2 regions of the Blautia sp. HCP3S3_C12 genome follow, and region 1 is predicted to be linked to the other one. Evidence: predicted binding sites of a transcription regulator. Region 1 holds the regulator's gene; the other holds the start of a gene.

Region 1 (8,182 bases):
CTGGCAGTTTGGCTTTCTGATAAAAAGCAGAATTTAGAAGGAATTTCCGACCCAGATGCCACACCAATAGCGGTAATTATAAAGCAAGCTGTTGCAACGGGGTGGGATTGTCCGAGAGCTCATATCTTAGTCAAACTCCGTGACAACATGAGTGAAACCTTTGAAATTCAGACCATTGGACGTATTCGCCGTATGCCAGAGGCAAAGCATTACGATTGTGATTTGTTGGATTGTTGCTATCTTTTTACGCTGGATGAAAAATTTACGGAAAGCGTCAAGCTGAGTCTTGGTAAAGACGCTTTGGAGGCATACCGGGTATTCCTGAAACCGGAGCACCGTTCCTTTACCTTAATTAGCGAGTACAAAACGAATGTCCCGTTCCCTCGTGATGCCAAACTGGCCCTAAAAGTAATCAGCAAGTTCTTTGAAAAGAAATATCATGCCACGAGTGATATGGATAAAAACAAGACATTGCTTGAAGCCCATGGATATTCGTTTGCTGAAGATATTATTGACTACACCAAATCTGGTGAGGTTTCCATTTTATCTAAAGAGAATATTTCTGGGTTGAATGATGTTGCAATTCATGAACCTTTGAATACTCACAAGCATGGTAAGGCATATCATCATTGCGTAGCAGAAATTGGATTTAAAATAAACCTTGATTACAGCAGTATCAATGCAATTATACGAAAGTTATTTCTGCAGGGCCTGCACTGTGATTGTAAAATCTTAAAAATTGACACTCGTGCACTGTATGCTTTTGTTATCAATAATAAGCATCGTTTGATTGAAGATGTAAGAAGTGCAATGTCCGATGAAGCACTTCAACTTAGTTTGGATATACCGAGAGTCACGGAAAAGCCGATTGGTTTCCCACAGGAAACACTATTTACATATGATATAACCGGAAAATCTCAGAGTGAAATGACAAAGAACGTATATAAGCGTTACTTGGCTTCTGCAGAAAGGCGTTCTCTTCCAGAGAAACTTTTCGAACGCCATTGCCAAAATAGTTCTAAAGTTTCGTGGTTTTATAAAAACGGAGATAAGGGCATCGAATATTTCTCCATTGTGTATGTGGACAACTTCGGAAAGCAAAAGTCTTTTTATCCAGACTATGTTGTTGGAGCGACCGATGGTTCAGTTTGGATTATTGAGACAAAGGGTGGCTTTACAAAGTCTGGAGATAGTGAAGACATTGATAAATACACGGCTAAAAAATTTGGCGTATTAAAAAAATATGTAGATCGCTACAATCTTAAAGGTGGAATTGTACGCCAAGATAAGCAAAGTGGGGAGCTTTGTATTTGTAGTGACCAGTATTCTGATGACATTGGAAGCGACTGCTGGTCACTGCTTTCTGACGTGCTTTAAGGAGGATAGAAATGGGCACAGAGACCAAAAAGAAAAATGTTCCTATTTATTTTTACTATTTAACCATTGCAAAGCAAAAAAATGCCGAAGATGGTTCCAAGTACAGCATGGATCAAATTGTTGCATCTTTTTCGGCAATGCTGCAGCATGTCCTTTCCCAAAGCTTGAGTGATAGAAAACGGAATCTGACAACTTCAGAGAAAATTGTATGGCTGGATTCTGTTAAAGAATTGACACCGGGCAATTATGATATTATTTTCAAATCTGCCAAATATAATCATGTACGGAAAGAAATTGATACTGAAACGATGGAAGAACTTGGACTTCGGAAACGCCAGCAGGATGGTGACGAAGAAAAAACTCATCTTTGTATTCGGTTAGCGAAAGGACAACATCGGTTTTTAGCTGTACATGAAAGCAATCACTATGGCATTTCGATAAAGTGTATTATTGATTATCTTAATGCAAAATTCAAGCAATACAGTGAGGAATGTAACGACAATTATTTATATACACTTATACATGAGATAATGCCAGGAGATGATTTTTTGACATCTCTCAAGAAAGCTAAAACTACATCTTTTATTACGTTGACCGTTAGCAAAGATGATCTGAATGATGACTTTATGAGATTTGCAAATCGAACTGATATCAGTGATGAAGTGCAAATTCTTATAAAAAAACCGAGAAAGGCCAAGAAATTCCCGGAAAATTTGATAAAAGCATATTATGAGGATATGCAAAGCAATAACAAAATTAAGAAAATAGCAGTCAAGGGAACAAATGAATCCGGGACATTTGAAGCTGCCACAGACTTGATTAAGATGAAACACTATCTTACAGTGGAAGCCGAAGGATTAACTAACGAGGTGTGTAGTTCTGAGTTCTTCAATAAGGCTCAAACTTTTATAGATGAAACGAGGCGGTGATAATGAAGTCAATTCTTTTTGTCCCAGTTAAAGACTATATAAAATCCAGAAAAAAACTGTATGTCAAATTTATATTCCCAATGGTGGTTGCAACAACAGCTTTGGCAATTACTCTTTTCTTTAATTTTGGCGATGGTGAAAAGCTCAATGCAGTTTTTTCTGAATTTATTAGCACTCAAATAAATATTATTGCCATTTTAATATCGTTCTCTATTGCGATTATTACGATACTAGTTTCTGCAGATAATCATAATATACAGGAACTTAAAAACACATTGTCGAATGAGAAACACTATCATTCAGTAAACGGAAAGCAACTATCATTATTCCAGATTTTATTATCTAATATAGCATATAATATTATTTGTGAAACGGTTTATCTGATTTTCTTGATTGCTGTTGCTCTGACCAAATCAATTTTCCCACTTCAATCATTGAAGTATGTTTCGGCAATCTGTATTTTCGTCATACTTCATATTCTTCTTGTACTGCTTGAGTCCGTTGCACAAATGTACCTCACTTTTTGGGATAAAAAATAAATTCATATTTCGCATAAATTGAATTGTGCTGGGCATGTAAGAATCATACCGGGTGTAGTGAGTTAAGATAACGGTGAGCCTCTGCCAAGAAAGCAGCCTTTCCCTCCTAAGCAGACATTATCTGTTCGACTTCTGTCTGGCGTTTATAAAACTGTATATTTTCAGAAAACAATATAATGCAATGTAATTGATAGGAAGCATCCAACTTCAACGGTTGGGTGCTTTTCTTTGTTTGCGCGCCATCTGGTATTTGAAGCCATTGTTGAGGAACGTAAGCAATATGAAAAGAATCGTCGGCGTAGAGGAAAATACTTTTTCGATGGAGACTACATTTGCTGTTCAACTTATGGAAAACCGAGAAGTAAGGATTTTCACTGGAAACACTATAAATAGTTATTGCAGGAGACAGACTTCCTGATATTCGGTGGCATGATCTGAGAAGTACATATTGCACTCTGTTGTTAAAGAATAATTTCTCTCCTAAGGCAGTATCCAAGTTGATGGGACATGCAAGAGAGTTGATAACCATGGATGTGTATGGAGATAATGGAAATATTATAGCTGAGGAGATCCCGCCGGAATTGCTTTCTTATATGGAAGAAGTGTTACCGGAAAAGAAGAAGGATAATACAGAAAATGTTCTAGATACGATGATAAATGTAGAAAAATTTTCAAAGAACTAACGTTCGGTTTGTATATACAATTCCATATTTCCATGATATAATATCTCTTACATTTGAGTGTTAATTCGTCCACGTCAGTTTTACTACTTTTTATAAGTCTATAAAATGTCAGGTGGTGAACAGAATTCGTCGAGAGGCATATTTGGGCAAAATCAGAGAATGTGCTTCGACGAATTTCTGCCTGATAGACGAACTTTTTTGATATAAAAACCAGGAGGTGCTTTTGTGCAGAATTCACAACAAATCTTCAAATTACATTCCGAATACCAACCCACCGGTGACCAGCCACAGGCAATTGAGAAACTGGTCAAAGGATTCAAAGAAGGCAACCAGTTCGAGACTTTGCTGGGTGTCACAGGTTCCGGTAAGACCTTCACCATGGCGAACGTTATCGCCCAGTTAAATAAGCCAACTTTGGTACTTGCGCACAATAAAACACTTGCAGCACAGCTGTACGGTGAGTTTAAGGAATTCTTCCCTGAGAACGCAGTGGAATATTTTGTCTCCTATTATGACTACTATCAGCCGGAGGCTTATGTCCCGTCTTCAGACACCTATATTGCCAAAGACTCCTCCATCAATGACGAGATTGACAAACTCCGTCTCTCTGCCACAGCCGCAATGTCAGAGCGGAAAGACGTAGTGGTCATTTCCTCCGTTTCCTGTATCTACGGACTGGGTTCCCCTCAGGAATTCTTTGACATGATGATTTCCCTGCGTCCGGGAATGACCAAAGACCGGGATGAGGTAATCCGGGAACTGATCGACATTCAATATACCAGAAATGAGATGGACTTTCACCGAAGTACCTTCCGTGTCCGTGGAGATACCCTGGAAATTTTCCCTGCCAACAGCTCCGACACAGCCGTGAGAGTAGAATTTTTCGGAGATGAGATTGACCGTATTTCAGAAATTGATATATTGACAGGAGAAATCAAATGCCAGCGTTCTCATATCAGCATTTTCCCTGCGTCCCACTATGTAGTGCCTGCAGAACAGATCCAGAAAGCAGCCGTAGCCATAGAAGAAGAATTAAAAGAACGTGTAGAGTATTTCAAAAGCGAGGACAAGCTTCTGGAAGCCCAGCGAATCTCAGAACGCACCAATTTCGACATTGAAATGATGAAAGAAACCGGATTCTGTTCAGGAATCGAAAATTATTCCAGACATCTGTCAGGATTAAAGCCCGGACAGCCGCCATACACACTGCTGGACTATTTTGGAGATGACTTCTTACTTATTATAGATGAATCTCATATCACAGTACCTCAGGTAGGAGGAATGTATGCCGGTGACCAGAGCAGGAAGCAGACACTGGTAGACTACGGATTCCGGCTTCCTTCAGCCAAAGATAACCGCCCCTTAAGCTTCGAGGAATTCGAATCCAAACTGGATCAGGTCATGTTTGTATCTGCCACTCCGGGACAATATGAGTATGATCACGAACTCCTCCGCGCAGAACAGATCATCCGTCCAACCGGACTTCTGGATCCGAAGGTAGAAGTCCGCCCCATTGAAGGACAGATTGACGACCTGATCGGGGAAGTAAATAAAGAAGTGTCAAAGAAACACAAAATCCTGATTACCACCCTCACCAAACGAATGGCAGAAGACCTGACAGAATATATGAAAGAAGTAGGAATCAGAGTCCGTTACCTCCATTCCGATATTGATACCTTAGAGCGTGCCCGCATCATCCGGGATATGCGTCTGGATGTTTTTGATGTTCTGGTAGGAATCAACCTCCTTCGAGAAGGCCTGGACATCCCGGAAATCACCCTGGTAGCAATCCTGGATGCAGACAAAGAAGGTTTCCTCCGTTCCGAAACCTCCCTCATCCAGACCATCGGACGAGCTGCCCGAAATAGCGAAGGCCATGTAATCATGTACGCAGACAACATGACCGATTCCATGCACAAAGCCATCACCGAAACCAACCGCCGCCGAACCATTCAGGAAGCCTACAACAAAGAACACGGAATTACTCCGACTACTATCAAAAAAGCAGTCCGCGATCTCATCGCCGTATCCAAAGCAGTAGCTGAAACCGAAGTCCGACTCCAGAAAGACCCAGAGTCCATGACCCGTACAGAACTCACCAAACTCATCGCCCAGGTAGAAAAACAAATGCGCGCCGCAGCCGCAGATCTCAACTTCGAACAAGCTGCAGAACTCCGCGATAAAATGATCGACCTGAAAAAGAACCTGGATACACTAGACAAATAATGTTTCTTAATCCAGCCCATCAGAGTGTGAAATCCTGCGTCAGATATCTTTGTCGTGCGTCAGCACGCCTGCAGATATCTTCCTTGTCTTTCGCACTCTGCTGAACTGTCTTAAATGCATTATTTACTAGGACTGCTATAGTATCTCTTAGCGTCCGAAACCGCACACAATATTAATAATTTCTCCTAGCGTCCCTTTCTATAACATAATCTTAATAATCCCCATTGTTCATAAAATAACAAAAAATTCACAAAATAATATTGACAAACCCAATCAAGAGTGCTATCTTATGAGCATAAGCTGTTAGCACTCCTAAAAGTTGAGTGCTAACAGCCCGAAAACAAAGGCAGCAAAGGAGTGGAATTTCATGGATCAGGTATTAGATGATCGTAAAAAGAAAATACTAAAAGCCATCATCAAAACCTACATGGAAACAGGCGAACCGGTGGGTTCCCGGACCATTTCCAAGTTTGCAGATTTAAATGTAAGCTCTGCCACCATCCGGAATGAGATGTCAGATCTGACAGATATGGGATATATCGTACAGCCCCACACCTCAGCCGGAAGAATTCCTTCTGATAAGGGTTATCGCCTCTACGTAGACGAGTTGATGAAAGAAAAGGAATCAGAGGTACAGGAAATCAGAGATTTCATGATCGAGAAAACTGACAAACTGGATAAAATGCTGAAACAGGTAGCGAAGGTGCTTGCCTCCAATACTAATTATGCAACAATGATCTCTGTTCCACAGTACAGCGGAAGCAAGATTAAATTCATTCAGCTTTCACGTGTAACACCCCTTCAGCTTGTGGCAGTAGTAGTGAGTGATAACAATGTCATCCGAAACCAGATCATTGATCTGGACGGGGAGATGGACGATCAGACAATCCTGAAATTAAATCTTCTTCTTAATACCAATTTAAATGGAGTACCGATCCAGGATATCAACCTGGGAATGATCGCCCGCCTCAAGGAACAGGCTGGTGCTCACAGTTCTGTAGTTGGTACAGTCCTTGATGCAGTGGCAGATACCATTCAGGTAGATGAAGACGATATGCAGATATATACTTCAGGAGCAACAAACATTTTCAAGTATCCGGAGCTTGCAGACACAAGTAAAGCGAGCGGGCTGATTTCAGCATTTGAAGAAAAGCAGGATCTGGTAGACCTGGTAAAAGAGAGAATGTCTGATACAGAGAACACAGGAATTCAGGTATACATTGGTGATGAGATGCCGGTGCAGACTATGAAGGACTGCAGTGTGGTCACAGCCACTTACGAGCTTGGAAAGGGATTGCATGGCACTATCGGTATCATCGGTCCTAAGCGTATGGATTACGCAAATGTAGTTGACAGCCTGAAGGCTTTGAAAGTTCAGCTGGACGAACTGATTAAGAAAGAGAGTTAGAAAGGCGGTAATAGAGAGTGTCAGAAGAAACAAAGAACACAGCTCAGGAAGAAGAGACAACAGAGACTCCTGTAACAGAAGAAACTGTTGAAAATGAACCTGAGGTTGTAGAAAACGGTGAAGCTGAAACAGAAGAAATCCCGGTAGAGGACGGAGATGAGGAAGCTTCCCAGGATGATGTTAAAGACAGCAAATCAAAAGCTTCTTTCTTCGGCAAGAAGAAAAAAGAGAAAGATAAATTTGAACAGCAGATCGAAGAACTTACAGACAGACTGAAACGAAACATGGCTGAGTTCGATAACTTCCGTAAGAGAACGGAGAAAGAGAAATCCAGCATGTATATCATCGGAGCCAAGGACATCGTTGAGAAAATCCTTCCGGTTGTGGATAACTTCGAGAGAGGTCTTGCACAGGCACCGGAAGGAGATTCTTTCGCAGATGGAATGAAGATGATCTACAAACAGCTGCTCACCACATTAGATGAGCTGGGTGTGAAACCAATTGAAGCAGTCGGTAAGGAATTTGATCCGAACTTCCATAACGCAGTGATGCATGTGGAGGATGAAGAAGCCGGTGAGAATATTGTGGTAGAAGAATTCCAGAAAGGTTACACTTACAAGGATTTCGTAGTACGTCACAGTATGGTAAAAGTAGCCAACTAATAAATTTAGAATATATCAAAATTAATTGAGAATAAATTAGGAGGAACAAGATTATGGGAAAAATCATTGGTATTGACTTAGGTACAACAAACAGCTGTGTAGCTGTAATGGAAGGTGGACAGCCAACAGTTATCGCTAATACAGAAGGCGCAAGAACAACACCATCAGTTGTTGCTTTCACAAAAACAGGAGAACGTCTTGTAGGTGAACCTGCAAAACGTCAGGCAGTAACAAACGCAGAGAGAACAATCTCTTCCATTAAAAGAGAGATGGGTACTGACTATCGTGTAACAATCGACGACAAGAAATATTCCCCACAGGAAATTTCCGCTATGATTCTTCAGAAACTGAAAAAAGA
Region 2 (8,182 bases), on a different contig from region 1:
AACCCTCAGAGATTGCTCAGCCTGCACAGGATACTTATGAGTATCCATTTCTTGGAATGAAATTAGGGATTTCCAAAGACCTGAAAGAGCAGATGGAGAAGAAGAACATTTACATGTTCACAGATGAGAGATGGAATGACAATGCAGATGCAGTCACATATGCCACAGCCAGCTGGTGCACCCTGACAGATGAGCAGAAGGATGCAGAGGTGGACAAGATGGGCACCGGATATGACGACTGGCTGAAAAGTCTCAGCAGAGTAGGTGTGATCGGAATGTATGATGAGGAATCCCAGAAAGATCTGGATACCATTACCGGCTGCACAGAGCATAAAGAACTGGGTACTAGCAGTGACGGTAAATATAAATATTATCTCAGCACAAACAAAGATGCGGATGCAGATCTGTTAAAGGACGTGGAGGGGATTGAAGTAACACTTACAGAAATGACCCCGTTCCAGATGCTTTCTGCATTTGATCAGCCGCAGGATACTTCTGACAGTACAGAGGCAGCTGAAGGAACAAATGTAGGCAAATTTGAAACAACAGGAGTTGATGGAAAAACTTACACACAGGATATCTTCAGCAAATATGATCTGACTATGGTAAATATTTTCACCACCTGGTGTTCTCCATGTGTCAATGAGATTCCTGATCTGGAGAAGCTTTATCAGGAGATGAAGGATAAAGGAGTAGGAGTAGTAGGCGTGACACTGGATACAGTAGGCAGTGATGGAAAGCAGGATGAGGTAGCAGTGAAAAAGGCTCAGGTACTTCAGGAGAAAACAAAGGCATCCTATCCATTCCTGATCCCGGATTCCGGAATGATGAACGGACGTCTTAATGGAATCTCCGCTTTCCCGGAAACGTTCTTTGTTGATAAGAACGGAAATATTGTAGGCGAAACTTACTCCGGAAGCCACAGTCTGGACGAGTGGAAAGAAATCGTGGAAAAAGAGCTGGAGAATGTCACAGAGGGAAAATAAATGAATAAATTAAAAACCAGCAAAATATGGAACAGTAAATGGCCGGCTGTGATTCTTATGCTTGTGGGAGCCTGTTTTATGGGATATGGGATTTCCCGCGGAGAGCTGGCAGTGGTGTTTACAAAAGCCATTAACATCTGTATGGAATGTGTGGGAATTGGATAAATGAGTAATCAAAAGAACAACGATAACAAAAGTAATAAGAAACAAAACACAAAAAATATGAAGATCAATGAGTGGCCCCGCCATGGAATCCAGGCACTGTGGGCATTCATTACAAACAGTCATGTTACCGGTTTTGTCACAGGCAAAATTTACACAGGCAAATTGAAAAATGCCTGTGTTCCGGGCCTGAACTGTTATTCCTGCCCCGGTGCTGTTGGCGCCTGTCCTATCGGTTCTCTTCAGGCTGTGATAGGGAGCTGGAATTTCAAAATGGCTTATTATGTGGTGGGATTTCTTATCTTCATCGGGGCTATGGTGGGAAGGCTGATCTGCGGTTTTCTCTGCCCCTTCGGACTGATCCAGGATCTGCTGAATAAGATTCCATTTCCTAAGAAAATCCGCACATTCAAAGGCGACAAGCTGCTTCGTAAGCTGAAATATGTGATTTTCGCAGTATTTGTAATTCTGCTTCCGTTGTTTCTGGTGGATATTATGGGACAGGGGGCACCCTATTTCTGCAAACTGATCTGCCCGGCAGGAACACTGGAGGGCGGACTGCCGCTGGTACTTCTGAATAAATCCATGCGCAGTGCACTGGGCTGGCTGTACATATGGAAGAATGTGATCCTTGTCATAACGATCATTCTCTCTATTTTGATCTACCGTCCGTTTTGCAAATATATCTGTCCCCTGGGAGCACTTTATTCCGTATTTAATCCCGTTTCCCTGTATAAATACAGAGTGGATAAGGACAAGTGTATAAAATGCGGAAAATGTGCAAAAGCATGCCAGATGATCGTAGACCCTGTGGAAAACTCCAACAGCCCGGAATGTATCCGCTGCGGCAGATGCAAGAAAGCCTGTCCGACAGGTGCAATCCAGTGTGGAATCAGAAGAACACCTGACAGACTATAAAAAGTAGTCTGCCAGGTGTTTTTTTGCCTGTTTATAAATAAATATATTCAAATTTGAGTAGGCATACAGGAAAAAGTAGGGTAAAATAATGCATATGCTGAAAGAATGGGAGAAAAGATATGAGCATTGAATTAAATATTCTGGACTGGTTCCAGACTTTGCACACGCCGTTTCTGGACAAATTGATGGTGTTTATTACGAGCTTGGGGAATGCAGGGATTATATGGATCGTGATGACGATAGTATTTCTTCTGATTCCTAAAATGAGAAAAACAGGTGCAATTATGGCGGCTGCTTTGATAATAGATTTATTACTTTGCAATGTAATATTAAAAAATCTGGTGGCAAGGACAAGACCTTATGATGTAAATACAGGAGTGCAGCTTCTGGTATCCAGACTTCATGATTATTCTTTTCCGTCAGGACATACAGCAGCGGCATTTGCTTCAGTAACTGCTTTATATCTGGCAGGAGAAAAGAAGCTGTGGAAACCGGTTCTGGTTCTTGCCTGTCTGATAGGAATATCAAGATTGTATTTGTATGTGCATTATCCCACAGATGTTCTTGGCGGAGCCCTGGCAGGCGCTATATCAGGATATCTGGGATATCGGTTCATCCAGGCCATTTTTTACAGAACAAAACAAGAAGGGGGAGGGCCATGTCCGAAGTAAAGAATAAGAAAAAGAAATCCAGTATTATTCAGGTCAGTATTGGTATTCTGGCAGTTATTCTGGCTATCCTTATTATTATAATGATGGGAATTGTTTCTGATATTCAGGGAACGGCTCGTATTGTAAATTATACCGGTTTAGTCCGTGGAGAGACACAGAGGATCATCAAGCTGGAGGTTGCCGGGGAACAGGACGATGCAATGATCCAGGAAGTAAAGTCTTTCATTGATGGTCTGCGCAATGGAAATACGAAACTGAATCTGGTATATCTGAATGATAGGGATTTTCAGAATAAAATGCAGGAACTGGACGAGGGCTTTTCTGATCTGTATAAGGAAATCTGTTTGGGGAGATCTGAAGGATATGAAAAAACAGATATTATATCCAGAAGTGAGGATTTCTTTGTAATCTGTGATGAAGCAACAGGTCTGGCCGAAAAATATTCGCAGAAAAAAGCCACATCCTTATCATTGCTTGAGAAATATATCACATCAGATATTGTTGTGCTGATGCTGTTGATTGGATATGAGTTCATCAAAGCAATACAATATGCTGCAATGAACCGCCTGCTGCAGCGTAAAGTATATCTGGATGATGCGACAGGACTTCCGAACAAAAATAAATGTGAAGAATTGCTGAGTGAGACAGAACCGGATGCAGATACCGGTGTCTGCAGTTTTGATCTTAATAATCTCCGGCGTATTAATGACAGCAGAGGTCATGAAGCCGGTGATGCCTATATCCGTAGATTTGCCATCTGCCTGCGGGATTCCATGCCGGCTGAGCAGTTTGTGGGAAGAGCAGGTGGAGATGAATTTCTTGTAGTTACCCACGGACTGGACAGGGAACAGATGACACAGTGCCTTGAAAAGGTGCGCAGGGATATGCTAGAGGAATCCAGAGTGTATCCGGATACTCCCTTAAGTTATGCGGTGGGATTTGCACTGGCCGGCGATTTTCCCGGAAGTACAATGAGAGAGCTGTTTAATTGCGCAGACAAAAACATGTATATCAATAAGAATCATGTAAAAAGGGAAGAGGCTGCAGCAGAAAAGCATCAGGGATATCAGCTGTTAAAACTGCTTAATCAGCACGGCAGTAATTTCTCAGACTGTCTGTATTGTGATGCCAGGATGGATACCTATCGGGCGATTCGTTCCAGTGAAAATTTTTTCCTGGCCTCTGATGGTGCATACTCCGGTGCAGTGGAACAGATTATAGAGGAACAGATTGAAAAGTCCTGTCAGGCAGATATCCGCGAAGGACTGCAGATTTCGGAACTTCAAAAGAAAATGCATACGAAGAAAGATGTGCTGGAATATGAGTATAATATCGGGAAACAGGGGGCGTATAACCGCCTGACATTGATTCCGGTGGACTGGGATGAGGACAAAAAGCTGCATCATTTTCTTCTGGCATTTGAAACTATCCGAAAAACTTCTGAAGGTCAGACAGGTGCAAAAGAGCAGCTACAGCTCTATTATGAACAGCTGAAACAGTCTATCCTGGAAAATGACAGCTATGTGGATGCGCTTCTGGAATTGTCAGATGTGATCTATACAGTAAATCTGACAAAGGATGTTCTGGAAAGAAGAATCGTACTGAATGGAAAAGAACAGAAGAGCCGGGAACTTTTTATGGACTACCCGCTTCCATGTTCTTATCGGGATTATTGCTGGGAATATGAGAAAAAAATCACCCAGGAAACAATTGCCGGTTACTGCATGACAGATAACTGTGAAAAACTTCGTAAGAGGTTTGAGAATGGAGAAACAAATATGTCTGTGGAATATTGTGCCCGCGAAGACGATGGAAGTATCCGCTGGGTACAGAAAACAGTTCTGATGACCAAAATGGTGGTGTTTGATACAGAAATTCTTGCTGAGGTGCCTATGATCTATGCGATCATTCTGCTGCAGGATACCACACAGAGACATGAACGGGATGAGCAGGAACAGGCGCGCCTTCAGGCAGCATTCAATGAGATGCGTGCCGAGAGCAGGGCAAAAACCAATTTCCTCAGTCGTATGAGCCATGATATCAGGACACCTTTGAATGGTATTATTGGTCTGTTAAAGATTGACGAGACCCATTTTGAGGATAAAGCACTGATACGGGAAAATCATAAAAAGATGAAGATAGCAGCGGATCATCTGCTCTCCCTTATCAATGATGTTCTGCAGATGAGTAAAATAGAGGAAGGTCATATTGTTCTGACTCATGAATATATCTGTCTCAAAGATCTGGTTTATGAGATTGAGAGTATTATCACTCACAGGGCAGCAGATGAGGACATTCAGTGGATTTATGAGAAAAATAAGGAGGATATTCCCTATCCTTATGTCTATGGAAGCTCACTGCATCTTCGCCAGATTTTTCTGAATATCTATGGAAACTGTATTAAGTATAACCAGCCGGGAGGAAAGATCACTACGGTAATGGAGGCTGCAGATGTACATGATGGGATCTGTACATACAGATGGACGATTTCTGATACAGGTATAGGGATGAGTGCAGAGTTTCTGAGCCGCATTTTTGATCCGTTTTCACAGGAAAAAACAGATGCCCGGAGTGTTTATCAGGGAACCGGTCTGGGAATGGCGATCACTAAGGGATTGATTGAGCAGATGAATGGAAGTATTGAAGTGACAAGTCAGGTGGGCGTTGGAACTGTGTTTGTCATTACCATTCCATTTGAGATTGCCCGGGAACAGAAAAAGGATAAGGAAATTGCAGAGAAATATGATATTCGTGGACTGCATCTGCTGGCAGCCGAGGATAATGAGCTTAGTGCAGAAATCGTAGAAATGCTGCTGACAGATGACGGTGCGAAGGTTACAGTTGTAGAAAACGGCAGACAGGCAGTGGAGCACTTCGAAAGTAATCCTCCGGGAACCTTTGATGCCATATTAATGGATTTTATGATGCCTGTTATGGATGGGATTGCAGCAACAAAAGCCATACGTGCCATGGATCGGCCGGATGCAAAAACAATTCCGATCATTGCAATGACTGCAAACGCATTTGAGGAAGATGCCAAAAGATGTCTCGCAGCCGGCATGACCGCACATCTGGCAAAACCATTTCAGATAGAAGATGTAGAGAAAACTATTGTGGAGTGCTGCGGAAAGTAATGTCATTTGTAAGGTATGTTGTTATGAGTAAGTTATCATAAATAGAGTTAAAAGTCTGGATGACAAAATATGAGCAGAGAAAGGCGTAAGTCACAGAAATGTGGGTTGCGTCTTTTTTTTGCCGGTTCACAATTCACAAATTCTTCACAAAAAAATTAGCACTCACCTCTTGACAGTGCTAATAATAAGTGTTATATTACAGCTAGAACAAAGGAAGGGGAACAAAAAGAGAACAAAGAAATAAGTTCCATGAGATTCCGAATAACCTAAGTTCCAAAGAAACAAGGTAAAGATGCATAACTGAGAGTCCATCACATACAGATGGACGGTATAGAAAAGGAGAGATGACTTATGTTGATGCCTAGTATTTTTGGAGAAAATTTATTTGATGACTTTTTTGGAGATTTTCCATTTTATTATGATGACAGAGCAATGAAAGATACAGAGAAGAAACTTTACGGACGCAGAGCCAGCCACATAATGAAAACCGATATCAAGGAGACTGATAAAGGTTATGAACTGGTCGTAGATCTTCCGGGATTTACCAAAGATGAAGTAAAGGCTGACCTGGAGAATGGTTATCTGACTATCAGTGCAGAGAAAGGCCTGGACAAAGATGAGCAGGAGAAAGAGACAGGACGTTATATCCGTAAGGAACGTTATGCAGGTGCCTGCAGCCGTAGCTTCTATGTAGGTAAAGAAGTTGAGAAAGAAGACATTAAAGCAGAATTCAAACATGGTATCCTCACATTATTTGTACCAAAGAAAGAAGCAAAACCAGCGGTAGAACAGAAGAAAACAATTGCCATTGAAGGCTGATGAATAAATATTCTGACTGACCCGTTAAGGGTCAGCCAGAGATTAAAAACAGATATAAAAATAAAAGCTTACACTAAAAGATTGAAAATAAAAGGTTGAAAAAACCTGTAAAGATAGATTTGGAAAGTAAATCTGGTGAACAGATTTGACATATATAAAATATATTAGAAAAGGAGATATGACTTATGTTAATGCCTAGTATTTTTGGAGAAAATTTATTTGATGACTTTTTTGGAGATTTCCCATTCTATTATGATGACAGAGCAATGAAGGATGCAGAGAAGAAACTTTATGGACATAAAGCAAATCATGTAATGAAAACTGATATCAAGGAAATGAATAACGGATACGAACTGATTGTAGATCTTCCAGGATTTAAGAAAGATGAAGTTCATGCAGCACTTGAAAATGGTTATCTGACCATCAGTGCAGAGAAAGGTCTGGATAAAGATGAGAAGGAAAAAGAGACAGGACGTTATATCCGCAGAGAACGTTATGCAGGTGCCTGCAGTCGTAGCTTCTATGTAGGTAAAGAAGTACATCAGGACGACATCAAAGCAGAATTCAAACATGGTATCCTGACATTATTTGTTCCGAAGAAAGAAGCAAAGCCAGCAGTGGAACAGAAGCACAGCATCTCCATTGAAGGATAATAGATGTTAAGTTACAGCAACGGGAGGTCAAATCTTTTGGCTTCCCGTTGTTTGCATAATGAGGATTGCAGAAATATGAAGTCAGGAATGATTGCGTTAGAATGTGTTTATGAAGGAAGGTGATGATATTGAAAAGAGACTACTATGAAGTTCTGGGCGTGAACAAAAATGCGGATGCAGCAACGATTAAGAAAGCATACAGAAAACTGGCCAAGAAATATCATCCGGACAGCAATGAGGGAAATGCTTCGGCAGCAGAGCATTTTAAGGAAGTAAATGAAGCCTATGATGTTCTGAGTGATGAGAAGAAGCGTAAACTGTATGACCAGTTTGGCCACGCTGCTTTTGAAGAAGGTGCCGGTAATTATGGAAACGCACAGGGCAGCCCGTTTGGCAGTGGCTTTGGCGGAGCACAGGGCAATCCATTTGGCGGTGGTTTCCATGGCTCGTACAGTGATGGCAATGGTTATCATGAATATCATTTTGAAAATGGCGAAGATATGGATGATATCCTGAAGAATCTCTTTGGTGGTGGATTTAAGAAGAGTAAATCATCAGGTGGTTTTGGAAGCAGCGGCTTCGGTGGCAGTGGATTTCATGGAAGTGGTTTTGGTGGATTCGGAAGCAATGGAACTGGCGGCTTCGGCAGTGGCTTTGGTACAGGTGGAAGTGATTTCCGCAGTCATGGCTTTAGCGGTTCTTACAGCAGTAAAGGTGAGGATCTTCATGCGGAGGTTACTGTCAGCTTTGATGAAGCTGCTTTTGGCGGTAAGAAGGTTATCCGCCTGCAGAGCAGCAACGGTGGCGTCCAGAATTACGAAGTCAATATTCCGGCAGGT

The links. Region 1 encodes HrcA, which represses chaperone genes, less so after heat shock. Its sites were predicted from a motif close to TGTTAGCACTCNNNNNNNNNGAGTGCTAACA; they were not measured.
Region 2: a site for HrcA is predicted at 6,025-6,055, ahead of ACTNDS_RS09230 (Hsp20/alpha crystallin family protein). Genes of this name have one in related genera too.

What each region holds. Positions count from the first base shown of each region.
Region 1 is NZ_JBQHWC010000001.1:203,493-211,674, forward strand. It holds gene ACTNDS_RS00970 (DEAD/DEAH box helicase) at 1-1,377, shown strand, start outside; gene ACTNDS_RS00975 (hypothetical protein) at 1,389-2,306, shown strand; gene ACTNDS_RS00980 (hypothetical protein) at 2,309-2,845, shown strand; gene ACTNDS_RS00985 (hypothetical protein) at 3,346-3,528, shown strand; gene uvrB (excinuclease ABC subunit UvrB) at 3,754-5,754, shown strand; gene hrcA (heat-inducible transcriptional repressor HrcA) at 6,122-7,162, shown strand; gene grpE (nucleotide exchange factor GrpE) at 7,180-7,824, shown strand; gene dnaK (molecular chaperone DnaK) at 7,878-8,182, shown strand, end outside.
Region 2 is NZ_JBQHWC010000009.1:98,504-106,685, reverse strand. It holds gene ACTNDS_RS09255 (TlpA family protein disulfide reductase) at 1-986, shown strand, start outside; gene ACTNDS_RS09250 (CD1871A family CXXC motif-containing protein) at 987-1,151, shown strand; gene ACTNDS_RS09245 (4Fe-4S binding protein) at 1,152-2,066, shown strand; gene ACTNDS_RS09240 (phosphatase PAP2 family protein) at 2,186-2,737, shown strand; gene ACTNDS_RS09235 (ATP-binding protein) at 2,725-5,871, shown strand; gene ACTNDS_RS09230 (Hsp20/alpha crystallin family protein) at 6,223-6,690, shown strand; gene ACTNDS_RS09225 (Hsp20/alpha crystallin family protein) at 6,876-7,343, shown strand; gene ACTNDS_RS09220 (DnaJ C-terminal domain-containing protein) at 7,469-8,182, shown strand, end outside.